Regions from separate parts of the Pseudomonas sp. YY-1 genome, predicted to be linked through region 3. Evidence: predicted binding sites of a transcription regulator. Region 3 holds the regulator's gene; each other region holds the start of a gene.

Region 1 (4,181 bases), on a different contig from region 3:
TACATTTTCAACCATCTTTAAAATGCTATTTGATTGAGGGTGGTCAATGTAAAAACTATCTCGCTGTATAGCGGCCAACCGCATGTCGTCAGATGAACATGCCAATTCCCTAGCGCTCTCCGTTAAGTGCTCATAAGAACTCATCAAGACCTCCTAGAATAGGGCGTCGCCTTTTTCGAGTAGTCAGGTTTTTTGATTTCTACATCTGACCTATCTGGAGCAGTCGCTGATATAGTCTCGTCAGCGATCCACGTGCTGGTCTCATGCTCGAATTTGGCAGCAATTATTTTTCTCGCTCGCTTTGTCTTCGTTATCGCTCCCTTCACTATCTGCGCATTTTCTTTTATCACATCTATCAAAGCATGATCTTCCAATGCTCCATCTGGTGTGACGCCTTCTTTTCGCCTAAACTTCAATAGCGCCCTGTGTTCCTCATATGCAAAGTCACTGGTCGTCACATCAGAAAAGTACAGCGGAATATATCCTCCATCCAACCTTGCCCATATTGTCGCCATTGAGTGCGGATCGTACTTAATGACCACTCTCTCTCTACCTATATGGGGAGTTAATCCAGGACTCCAGTACCATTTACCATTTAGAGTCACGCCTTGGGGGTGGATTTTCCGACTCATCTCCGGCATGAAGTCAAGGCGAAACGTCCACGGATCGGAAATTATCGGAGGATGAGTAACGTTGTTTTCGGAATCAACAAAATGCGACTTCCACTCCGCCGCAGGAGAGCGGCCCAGCCCTTTATGCTTACGCCCATGATAAATAGCGACCTGCCCTGCAAACCATTGGCAAAACTCCTTGAAGGTCAGTGCAGAATTTTTCTCACTATCATAACCTCTGCGACTAACAGGATTGGAGTGAGTAGTACCGGGCAAGAAGTGCACATAATCGGTCATCAGTGTGCCGATCAAACGCTCAACATGACCTCCATAATGCTTTGCCCCAATTGGTCGCCATTTCAAGCCAATTTTGTGTAGCACACATGCACGCTGAAATTTAACGGTCTTGAACTCACTTGCGTTATCCATGTGCAAGAGTTTTGGAACCCCATAATATGGATGTAGACCTGCGCTCACTCCCAGTCTTTTAAGGAATTGATTTTTAGGAAGTGCGGCATGCGCTACAGCACAGGCAACAGAGAGGCTAGATGGCGGGTATAGACTTAGATAATAACCAAGAATAACCCTGGTCTTGACATCAATGAGGACAGTTAACCAGGGCCTGCCTATTGGTCGGCGTGTAATTTGATCGACCAATATCAGATCTACTCTGGTATGATCCATCTGCACCCATTCAAGCGGCAGATGAATTTCCTTTTTACCTGGTCTTGCTGCATATTTTTGACTCGTCGCCTCATGCCCATGCTTTCTCAGATGACGCTCTTTCTCAGGTATATCTTTGAGCCGTGCAGATATTGCCGATCGAGAAGGTGGCTTTAAACCAAGCCTAATGGATAACTCTTCCGCCTTGCGAAAAACCGCAGCTATGGTTGCCGACTTTCCTATGTACGCCTCTTTGATTGCCTGCTTTATTACGTCATCGACATCTTTAATGAGTCTTCTTGAGCCTTTCTTATTCCCTCTCTTCATCCTTAGCAGAGACGCTGGACCAATTTCCTCATCATAAAACTTAATGTTTCTATAAAAGGTACCATTTGAGACGCCTGCTTGCTCTAGCGCCTGAGCCAAGTTGAGTTCTTTTGCCAAGTATCTCTTTATTAAGTCGAACTGTGACTGAGCGGCCTGCAACTCCTCCAGGGGCACTACCGACTCGCTTGATAGCGACTCAACTTGAAGCAGATTAATATTATCCTCATCCCTTGAAGGCAAATGCTCAATTTCGTCAATGTCGACAACTAACTTTTCACTGCTTTTTTTTAGGACAACCTCGACCGTCAAGTTGGGAAGACATTTATTAACTGTTGCAACATGCCCCCTCGCGACGACAACCAAGCCCTCCCGCAGCAATATTTGCCCCATGCGCCCTCCCTGAATCCTTCGATAGATCACAGTTCGTTATGAGCGTAGCTGGCCTTTGAAAAATGTAAAAAAATAAATTCTAGGTTGTTTTTTACAGTCTATAAAAGACACATATGGTTTTTTAATAAAAAAATCAATAAGATAGGATAATTACAATATTTAAGAGTCACCCACACCCAGACACCTGAAACGCCGGGCTTCATCGTTCCCATGATCCATATACTCCAATGCGCCTTGAGACCTTTCGTATGGTCATTTCTCAACCGCATCTGCAGCTCCGCTTTGCGGTCGACAGTCCGAGATGCGCGCAACGATAAATTTCCGAGACGCCATATGGATTCGCTTCGAGTCAGTGTCTGCACAACACAACACGACGGATCGTATGGGTTGGTTGTACGTAGATCGCGATTTCCTGGATCGACACGACTCTCCGGACTGATTTATTCGGCTGACTCGGCCGCGTCTCGGCAACCAGGTTGAGCACCTTATCGCGATTCTCTTGACCCATGCGTCGGCTCAAACAATACTGTATTCATATACAGTATTTGGTTGCTACTCCATGCCATCCGTGGTCGCGCTTGACCGGTTGATCGACGCTCGTCGTGTGTGGCGAGGCCAGGTCGTTTCATCGCCATCGGGCGCCAATTTCTCAACTGGACATCATTTTCTCGACGCCGTACTGCCAGGTGGCGGCTGGCCCAAGGCTGCCCTCAGTGAAGTTCTCACCACTGCGCCTGGCATCGGCGAGCTGCGCTTGTTGTGGCCGACCCTTGCCAGCCTTACGGTTTCAGGCGAACGAGTGGTGCTGATCTCCCCTCCTCATCTGCCCTACCCTCAGGCCTGGATTGATGCCGGCGTCGATTTACGCCAATTGAGCATTATTCAGGCAGATGGCCGCGATGCTCTATGGGCTGCCGAACAATGTTTGCGTTCGGGGAGTTGTGGCGCGGTGCTGAGCTGGTTGCGTCAGACCGATGATCGCTCGCTGAGGCGTCTGCAGGTGGCAGCTGCTACTGGGCAAACCCTGGCTTTCGCCTATCGGCCGCAGGCAGAAGCGGCCAATCCTTCACCGGCAGCACTACGGCTGGTGCTCGACAGCCAGCCAGCACAGCTGCGGGTGATCAAGTGCCGTGGTGGTTTGCCGCCGGCTCAGCCGCTCGCGCTTGCCTGGCATTGAGCCTGCCATGCTTTGGGCTTGCATCCTGTTGCCACAGTTGGCCATGGACGGCGTACAGCGTCACCGCGCCAACCCCGACGAGCCGTTGGTGCTGCTCAACGGCTCGCCACAACGGCGTGTTCTACAGGCGGTCAACCCGGCAGCTCGAGCCCTGGGGCTGAAACCCGGCCAGTCACTGACTGCAGCGCAGGCGCTGACACGCGGGTTTGCCACGGCAGAATACGATTGCGCGGCCATCGAGCGCTGGCAGCAGTTTCTGGCCGCCTGGGCCTATGGTTTCAGTGCCCAGGTCAGCCTGCACTATCCGCGCTGTCTGCTGCTGGAGGTACAGTCCAGTCTGGGGCTGTTCGGCCCATGGCCGCGTTTCGAAGCGCGCTTGCGCGCCGAGCTTTCGGCGCTGGCCTTCCAGCACCGGATTGCCGTCGCGCCGAATCCGGCAGCGGCCCGAGTGCTGGTCAATGTCGGTGATGGACTGATGGCCAGTGATGGTCAGGCGCTCATGCAGATGCTCGCCCCCTTGCCAGTGGATCGGCTCGGGCTTTCTCCTGCAGCAACCACGGCCTTCAATCGCATGGGGCTCAGGCAGTTGCGGCAGCTGTTGGCGCTGCCACGTGACAGCCTGGCCAAACGCTTTCCTGCCGAAGTGCTACGTCATCTCGATACCTTGTCTGGCCAGCGTCCGCTAGCGCTGGACTTCTTCGTGCCTGCGGATGTTTTCGATACCCGTATCGAACTGAATTTCGAGGTGGAATCGCATCAGGCGCTGCTGTTCCCGTTGCGCCGACTGACAGCCGATCTGGCGGCTTACCTGGCCTGCCGTGACAGCGGCGTGCAGCGTTTCACCCTGCATCTGGAACACCGCGCGGGTGCCGATACGCAGATACAGGTGGGTCTGCTCAGCGCCGAGCGTGATCCCGGCATGCTGTTCGAGCTGACACGAGGCCGTCTGGAGCATCAGCAGCTGCCAGCGCCGGTGCTGGCCGTGCGGCTGGAGGCACGTGAATTGCCGGTCT
Region 2 (4,181 bases), on a different contig from region 3:
TTGGTCGCTGCCGTCGAATACCAGGCTAACGCGTTCCTGCAGGCGCTGACGGCCGCCAGGCTGGATGCTGTACAGATAATCCCAGCGATCGGCATGGAAGGTGTCGGTGATCAGCGGGTTACCCATGATAAACCGCACTTGGCGTCGGGTCATTCCCGGGCGCAGCTGGTCTATCATGTCCTGTGTCACGACATTGCCCTGTTGAATGTCGATCTTGTAAACCCCGGGGAATGAACAACCGGCGAGTGCGAAGAGCCCGGTCAGCGACAGGCTGGTCAGCAAGAGCTTGGTTTTTTGCATCGGAGGGTGACTTCCACTATCTTGGGCAACTTGAACCCCGGATCATACCCGTATTGAAGGGTGCTGCGAAGCAGCATCCATGAGAAAGCAGACCATGGTTGAAAATAACGAACTGCGCAAAGCTGGACTGAAGGTGACTCTGCCACGAGTCAAAATCCTGCAAATGCTGGATAACGCCGAGCACCGCCACATGAGCGCGGAGGATGTCTACAAGGCGCTGATGGAGGCCGGTGAAGACGTTGGCCTGGCCACCGTATACCGCGTCCTGACTCAGTTCGAGGCCGCTGGCCTGGTGGTGCGTCACAACTTCGATGGCGGCCATGCCGTATTCGAACTGGCTGACAGCGGCCATCACGACCATATGGTCTGCGTCGACTCCGGCGAAGTGATCGAATTTTTCGACGCCGAGATCGAGAAGCGCCAGAAGGAGATCGTCAAGGAGCACGGTTTCGAGCTGGTTGACCACAACCTGGTGCTGTACGTGCGCAAGAAGAGCTGATTCTTCTTCGGCAATCAAAAAGGCGACCCTCGGGTCGCCTTTTTGCTTTGCCATGGTCCGGTTGTAATCCGAGGGTTTCCGGATTGCATCCGCGCTAGGTTGCCTCACGCAGCCTGGGCGCTGGTGACCATCTTGCGCGCATGAGCCAGGGATTCCTCGGTCAGGTCGACGCCACCGAGCATGCGGGCGATCTCTTCGACGCGGCCGCTCTCGTCCAGCTTGCTCACTGCGGTAGAGGTGGCGTCTTCGCCGCGGCGTTTGTGCACGAACAGGTGCTGGTGGCCCTGTGCTGCGACTTGCGGCAAGTGGGTGACGCACAGCACTTGCCCGCGTTCGCCGAGGCGGCGTAACAGCTGGCCGACCACTTCTGCGGTTGGGCCGCCGATACCGACGTCCACTTCGTCGAATACCAGGGTCGGTACGCGCGAGGTCTGTGCGGTGATCACCTGAATCGCCAGGCTGATGCGTGACAGTTCACCGCCAGATGCCACCTTGGCCAGGCCGCGTAGCGGCTGACCAGGGTTGGCGCTGACCAGAAATTCCACTGTCTCCAGGCCGCTTGCGTGTGGTTCTTCGCTGCTCATGGCTTGGAGTTGAATATTGAAGCGACCGCCGGGCATGCCCAGTGCCTGCATTTCCTGCTCTACTGCTGCGGCCAGGCGCTCGGCAGCATTGCTGCGCAGAGTGCTGAGCTCGGCTGCTTTCTCCTGGTAGTGGCGCTCATAAGCCACCAGCTCCTCGGCCAGGCGTTCGCTGGCCTGATCGTCGGCATTCAGGCCTTCGATCTCATCGAACAATTGCTGCTGCAGGGCGGCCAGTTCGGCTGGTTGAATACGGTGCTTGCGGGCCAGGGTGTAGATGGTGTCCAGGCGTTCTTCGAGAAACTGCTGACGCTCTGGGTCGGCGTCGAAGTGATCGAGGAAGCGGTTCAGCTCGCCGACTGCTTCCTCTACCTGGATCTGCGCGCTGGCCAGCAAGTTGCGGGCTTCGCTCAAGGTGCCACCCTGACCACCAAAGGCGCCCAGGCGGTTGAGGCTGGCGGTCAGCGCCGACAGCACGTTGCCGGCATCGCTTTCGCTACACAAATCGAGCACTTGGCGACAGGCCGCGAGCAGCGCTTCAGCATTGCTCAGCGCCTTGTGCTCCTGTTCCAGCTGTTCCAGCTCGTTGTCGCCCAGCGCCAGATTTTCCAGTTCTTCCAGTTGATAACTGAGCAACTGGTGGCGGGCGCGCTGCTCGTCGCTCTGGCTGGAGATGCGCTCAAGTTCGTTGCGTGTCTGCTTCCAACGTTGCGCTGCGAGTTGCACCTGGCGTGCGAGGTCCTGGCTGCCGGCGTATTCGTCGAGCAGGCGGCGATGGGTGTCGGTCTTGAGCAGCGACTGATGTTCGTGCTGGCTGTGGATATCGATGATCAGGTCGCCAAGAGCCTTGAGGTCGGCCTGCGGACAGGGGCTGCCATTGATATAGCCGCGCGAGCGGCCCTCGGCGGTAATCACCCGGCGCAGGATGCACGGGCCGTCGTTGTCAAGGTCGCGCTCGGCAAGCCAGGTGCGGGCTTCGGGAATGTCCGCCAGGTCAAAGCTGGCGAGAATGTCCGCCTTGTCACTGCCTGGGCGTACCACGCCGCTGTCGGCGCGATCGCCCAGGCACAGGCCGAGGGCGTCGAGCATGATCGACTTGCCGGCACCGGTCTCGCCGCTGATGGCGCTCATGCCGGCATCCAGCTCGAGATCCAGGTGGTCGACGATGGCGTAGTTGTGAATGGACAGGTGCACCAGCATGGCGAACGCTCCCGAATTGATGTCTGGTTATTTATACAGTGTTTTTTCTTTTCCTGGCAATCCTCGTCTATCGCCCCTTGAAAGCTGTGGAATTGACTCCATATAGGCGGCAGGAGCGCGAGCCGGTATCGCGCCAGTTTTTTCGAGAGGAGAAAGGCATGGCTGACGAACAGACCCTGGATACGCAGAATCCCGAAGCGCAGGCAGCGGATGCTGTGGCGCCGAGTGACGATCTGGCTGCTCGCGTGCAAACGCTGGAAGAGCAACTGGCCGCTGCGCAGGATCAGTCGCTGCGCATGGCTGCCGAGCTACAAAACGTGCGTCGCCGCGCAGAGCAGGATGTGGAAAAGGCGCACAAGTTTGCGCTGGAAAAATTTGCCGGCGACCTGCTGCCGGTAATCGACAGCCTGGAGCGTGGCCTGGAGCTGTCCAGCCCTGACGATGTATCGATCAAGGCCGTACGTGAAGGTATGCAGCTGACCCTCAAGTTGTTCCACGACACGCTGGCTCGCTACAACCTGGAAGCCATCGACCCGCACGGCGCGCCGTTCAACCCGGAGCACCACCAGGCCATGGCCATGGAAGAGAGCATTCATGCCGAGCCTAATTCGGTGCTCAAGGTGTTCCAGAAGGGCTATCTGCTCAACGGTCGCCTGCTGCGCCCGGCCATGGTCGTGGTCAGCAAGGCACCAACCACGCCGCCGCCGAGTATCGACGAGCAGGCTTGAAATCAGCTGTAGCGACCCCATTTTTAAGTCAAGCGTTTTAGTGCTGCCGGCGCCTGAGAAGCGAGGCGACGGAAAAATCAAAGTTTCGGGAGAACATTCATGGGCAAAATTATCGGTATCGACCTGGGGACCACCAACTCCTGCGTCTCCATTCTGGAAAACGGCAACGTCAAGGTAATCGAGAACGCCGAAGGCGCTCGTACCACGCCGTCCATCATTGCTTATGCCAATGACGGTGAAATTCTCGTCGGTCAGTCGGCCAAGCGTCAGGCTGTGACCAACCCGCACAACACCCTGTATGCGGTGAAGCGTCTGATCGGTCGTCGTTTCGACGAAGAAGTCGTGCAAAAAGACATTCAGATGGTGCCGTACAAGATCGCCAAGGCGGACAACGGTGACGCCTGGGTCGAAGTGAACGGCCAGAAAATGGCGCCGCCGCAAATCTCGGCTGAAATTCTCAAGAAGATGAAGAAGACCGCCGAAGACTATCTCGGCGAAGCAGTCACCGAGGCGGTGATCACCGTCCCGGCTTACTTCAACGACAGCCAGCGTCAGGCTACCAAGGATGCTGGTCGTATTGCCGGTCTGGACGTCAAGCGCATCATCAACGAGCCGACTGCGGCTGCGCTGGCCTACGGTATGGACAAGGCCAAGGGCGACCACACCGTGATCGTCTATGACCTGGGTGGCGGTACCTTCGACGTGTCGGTGATCGAGATCGCTGAAGTCGATGGCGAGCACCAGTTCGAAGTGCTGGCCACCAACGGCGACACTTTCCTCGGTGGTGAGGACTTCGACATTCGTCTGATCGATTACCTCGTCGACGAATTCAAGAAAGAAACCGGCATGAACCTCAAGGGTGACCCGCTGGCC
Region 3 (4,181 bases):
AGCTCGCCGCGCAGGATGTCCTGCAGCCAGCGACGAGAGAAACCCGCCGGCTGCTCATCGACCTGCGGATAGATGACATGCGCCGGCATCACCGCATCGAGCTCGCCAGCCAGACGCTTGAACGGCTGCATGTCACAGGCACGAATCTCATCGAGGCTGCGCTCGTCGACCGGAATGGCCACGTGAGAGTCCGCCTCAGCCCAGCCATGCCCGGGGAAATGCTTGCCGGTCGCTGCCATACCCGCCTGGTGCATGCCGCGGATGAACGCAGCAGCCAGCGTGGTTGCGCGCTGCGGGTCGCCCTCGAAAGCGCGACTGCCGACCACCGCACTGCGCTGATGGTCGAGATCGAGGACCGGAGCGAAGCTGAGATCCAGCCCGACGGCCAGCACCTCGGTCGCCATCAGCCAGCCGCAATGCTCGGCAAGCACTTCGGCATTGTCGTTGTCGGCGATCGCGCGCATCGCCGGCAGACGCAGAAATCCCTGGCGCAGACGCTGCACCCGGCCGCCCTCCTGGTCCACGGCCAGCAGCAGGTCCGGGCGCACGGCACGAATGCTCTGACACAACTCGCGCACCTGGCGTGGCGATTCGATGTTGCGGGCGAAAATGATCAAGCCACCCACCTCGGGCTGGCGCAGCATCTGGCGATCCTCGGCGGTCAGCCAGGTGCCGGCGATGTCCATCATCAAAGAGCCTTGCATAAACCTATTCCTTACGTGAAATCTTGGCCTGCGCCCACTGCGGGCAGGCTGCTTCGTCGATACGCACCCGGCAGTGCGGCGGCACGCGATCAAAAAGCGCCAGCATGTCGGCGTTGCGCAAACGGATGCAGCCATGGGACAACGGCTCGCCCATGGGTTCCGTGTCCGGGGTGCCGTGAAGATAGATGTAGCGACGGAAGGTATCGACCTCGCCCAGGCGATTGCGCCCCGACTCGAGACCGCTCAACCAAAGAATGCGGGTAAGGATCCAGTCACGGCCGGGAAACTGCTCGTGCAGTTGCGGCGACCATACCTCACCGGTCCAGCGACGCCCGCGCAACACGGCCGCCAGAGGCAGACCGGCGCCGATCTTCGCGCGCACTTGATGCAGCCCGCGCGGCGTGCAACCCGAGCCATTACGCTCACCTGCGCCGTTGCGTGCGGTGGATACGGGAAAACACACTATCAGCCGCCCAGCACTGAAGCCGTAGAGCGCCTGATCAGCAATGGAGATGTGGAGTAAATCAAGATCGGACATGGGCCGCTAGCTTAGCCGAAGGACGAAGCCAAGCCCACCTGCCGCCCGGTCAAACCTTGGGGGCAGCGCTTGGCGTCTTGGTCCGGGGCTTGAGTTGTGCGCCGGCCAACGCAGGATCGTTGACCCCGGTTTCCGAACGCATACCGGCGGCGAGGAATGGCACCATCATCCGCATCACCTGCTCGATCGAGGTGTTGACGCCGAAATCGGTCTCGGCCATCGCGCGCAAGGCCTTGATACCGGACATGCTGAACGCCGCAGCACCGAGCATGAAGTGCACACGCCAGAACAGCTCCAGTGGTGGAATACGCGGCGCAGCCTCATGTACCAACAGCATGTAACGACGGAAAACCTTGCCGTAAACCTCTTCCAGGTATTTGCGCAGGTGACCCTGGCTCTGGCTGAAGGCCAAACCGAGCAGGCGCATGAAGATGGAAAGATCGTTGCCGCTGCGCGGCTTGACGGCCAGAGCCTGTTCGACCAGAAGCTCGAGCAACTCCTCCAGGGAAACCTGGGTGTCGGACTTGGCCTGACGGCGATCGAGTTCTTTTTCCAGGCTGGCACAGAAAGGCCCGAGGAAGCGCGAGAAGACCGCTTGAATCAGCGCCTTCTTCGAACCGAAGTGATAATTGACGGCAGCCAGGTTGACCCCAGCCTTGCTGGTGATCAGCCGCAATGAAGTTTCGGCGAAGCCTTTTTCCGCGAACAGCTGTTCCGCAGCATCGAGAATGCGTTCAACGGTTTCCGACTGAGCCATGAGCTATCACCTGACAAACACTTGTTTGAAACATACGTTTCATCCCACTGAATTGTCAAGCCGCACGAGCCGTCTTTTGGCCGGCTGGTCACAGCTTACAACAAGCAGAGACGCAGATTACTCGGCATGGGTAACAAGCCGGAGGACAGGCATCTGCAAAATGGGCGTTGCCAAGAGTCGCTTACTGTATATAATCCCAGCCACTGTATAAAAAGACAGAGCCCAGCCATGCTGAAACTGACGCCACGCCAAGCCGAGATTCTCGCCTTCATCAAACGCTGCCTGGAAGACAACGGCTACCCACCCACCCGTGCGGAAATCGCTCAGGAACTGGGGTTCAAATCACCCAATGCAGCAGAAGAGCACCTCAAGGCCCTCGCACGCAAGGGGGCCATCGAAATGACCCCAGGCGCTTCGCGCGGCATTCGCATTCCTGGCTTCGAGGCAGGCGCGGCGAACGAGGACGAAGGCCTTCCGGTCATTGGCCGCGTTGCTGCCGGCGCACCGATCCTCGCCCAGCAACATGTCGAGGAATCCTGCCAGATCAACCCCGCGTTCTTTCAGCCCAAAGCCGACTACCTGCTGCGTGTGCGCGGCATGAGCATGAAGGATATCGGCATTTTCGATGGCGATCTGCTCGCCGTGCACACCACCCGTGAAGCCCGTAACGGCCAGATCGTCGTCGCCCGTATCGACGATGAAGTGACGGTCAAACGCTTCAAGCGCGAGGGCAACAAGGTCTGGCTGATTGCCGAGAACCCCGAGTTTGCCCCGATCGAAGTGGACCTGGAAAACCAGGATCTGGTCATCGAAGGTTTGAGCGTCGGTGTAATCCGCCGCTGAGGAGACACCATGTACGTGCAGCAGTCGTTCGAGCGCCCACAACTTCCCCTTTTCGACGCGTTCCTTGGCCGAACGCCGAATGAGCCACTGGTCGCAGCCCATGACATCTCTCGCAGTGAGGATGATCAGGCTTTCAGCGAATTGGCTCTACGTGGCGCTGCTGGGCACTGCCTGCACTTACTGGCGCCGATTCTGCGAGAGCTGAGCCAGAATCAGGACGCACGCTGGCTGACCTTGGTAGCGCCGCCGGCAAGCCTCACGCAAAGCTGGCTGCGCGATGCAGGGCTGAACCGTGAACGAATCCTGCTGCTGCATCCGCGACAAGGGCAGAAGGCCCTGGAATTGGCCGAAGAAGCTCTCAAGCTGGGTCGCAGCCATACCGTGATCAGTTGGTTGCATCCGGTCGAGAGCAGCACTCGCCAGCGCCTTGCACAGGCGGCCAACACTGGTGGCGCGCAGAGCCTGAACATCAGCCTGGGTTAGCTGACCACGACTTCGCTTGCGGAAATGAAAACGGGCTCCAATGGAGCCCCGTTTTTCGTTGAGACGCAGTAAATCAGTGGAGAACGCGCGAGCCTTCTTCTTCACCACTGAAATCACCCTCAGCCATTCGGCCAGCCATCTGCACACCAACATTGAGCATGGCCTTGGCCACCTCGATGTGTTGCCCCTGCAGGAAAGCCTTGGCATCAGCGGAGAAATCCAGGGTCACCAACGCCTCTTCATCCTCTGCGCGACGCAGGGCAATGCGCCCATCGGGCAGTTCGACGATTTCCAGGAAGGATGTAGGCATGGCTCAGTCTCTGTGCAAAAACACGACATTGTAACAGCCAGCCGGGATCATCCCCAGCCCACTGGTCCAGTTAAACCCAATCAGCACTCGCTCAGGCCTTCGCGGAAACGTAGCACCAGCGCCTTGAGCTGCTGCCGCCAGGCATCGACATCATCGATGCTCAGCTCGGCCGGCTCCTCGCCAACACTGACGGCGGTGATCAACGGCATGGACGGATCGACCTTGGCCTTGCGCTCCTCACGCGGCGGCTGAAACAAACCAGCATAGGCCGCCAGCAGTTCGGCCAGCCAGGTTTCGCGCTGCTGAGCCAACTCCACCAACTCGGCCAGCTCGGGGCTGGGCGCCCCTTCGAGTACGGCCTGCTGCACGAACGCCTCGACACGCGAAGGCGCGGCGTCGTTCATGCGGTAGTAACCGGCGATCTCATGACACACCCCAAGAAGCCCACCGTACAGGTGAAACAGCGCAGCTTCGCGCTCAGCCTGCACCAGCGCCTGTACGTTGAACGCGGTGGAAGCCTCGGCCTTGCGCCAGTTATCCAGGGCG

Evidence for each region. The regulator LexA, encoded in region 3, represses DNA repair genes until DNA is damaged. The targets are predictions, from matches to a motif close to CTGTNTNNNNANACAG.
Region 1: imuA (translesion DNA synthesis-associated protein ImuA) is a predicted target of LexA. The motif match lies at 2,518-2,533, and genes of this name have one in related genera.
Region 2: recN (DNA repair protein RecN) is a predicted target of LexA. The motif match lies at 2,604-2,619, and genes of this name have one in related genera.

The regions. Positions count from the first base shown of each region.
Region 1 covers NZ_PJLX01000001.1:282,150-286,330, reverse strand. Annotated here, with positions in the region: gene CXP40_RS01350 (TniB family NTP-binding protein) at 1-144, opposite strand, end outside; gene CXP40_RS01345 (Mu transposase C-terminal domain-containing protein) at 144-1,991, opposite strand; gene imuA (translesion DNA synthesis-associated protein ImuA) at 2,551-3,168, shown strand; gene CXP40_RS01335 (DNA polymerase Y family protein) at 3,176-4,181, shown strand, end outside.
Region 2 covers NZ_PJLX01000019.1:34,473-38,653, forward strand. Annotated here, with positions in the region: gene CXP40_RS21470 (outer membrane protein assembly factor BamE) at 1-300, opposite strand, end outside; gene fur (ferric iron uptake transcriptional regulator) at 395-799, shown strand; gene recN (DNA repair protein RecN) at 904-2,580, opposite strand; gene grpE (nucleotide exchange factor GrpE) at 2,739-3,308, shown strand; gene dnaK (molecular chaperone DnaK) at 3,408-4,181, shown strand, end outside.
Region 3 covers NZ_PJLX01000013.1:78,857-83,037, reverse strand. Annotated here, with positions in the region: gene nagZ (beta-N-acetylhexosaminidase) at 1-704, opposite strand, end outside; gene CXP40_RS17965 (L,D-transpeptidase) at 709-1,242, opposite strand; gene CXP40_RS17960 (TetR/AcrR family transcriptional regulator) at 1,292-1,999, opposite strand; gene lexA (transcriptional repressor LexA) at 2,228-2,842, shown strand; gene sulA (SOS-induced cell division inhibitor SulA) at 2,852-3,325, shown strand; gene CXP40_RS17945 (hypothetical protein) at 3,399-3,635, opposite strand; gene CXP40_RS17940 (DUF6586 family protein) at 3,716-4,181, opposite strand, start outside.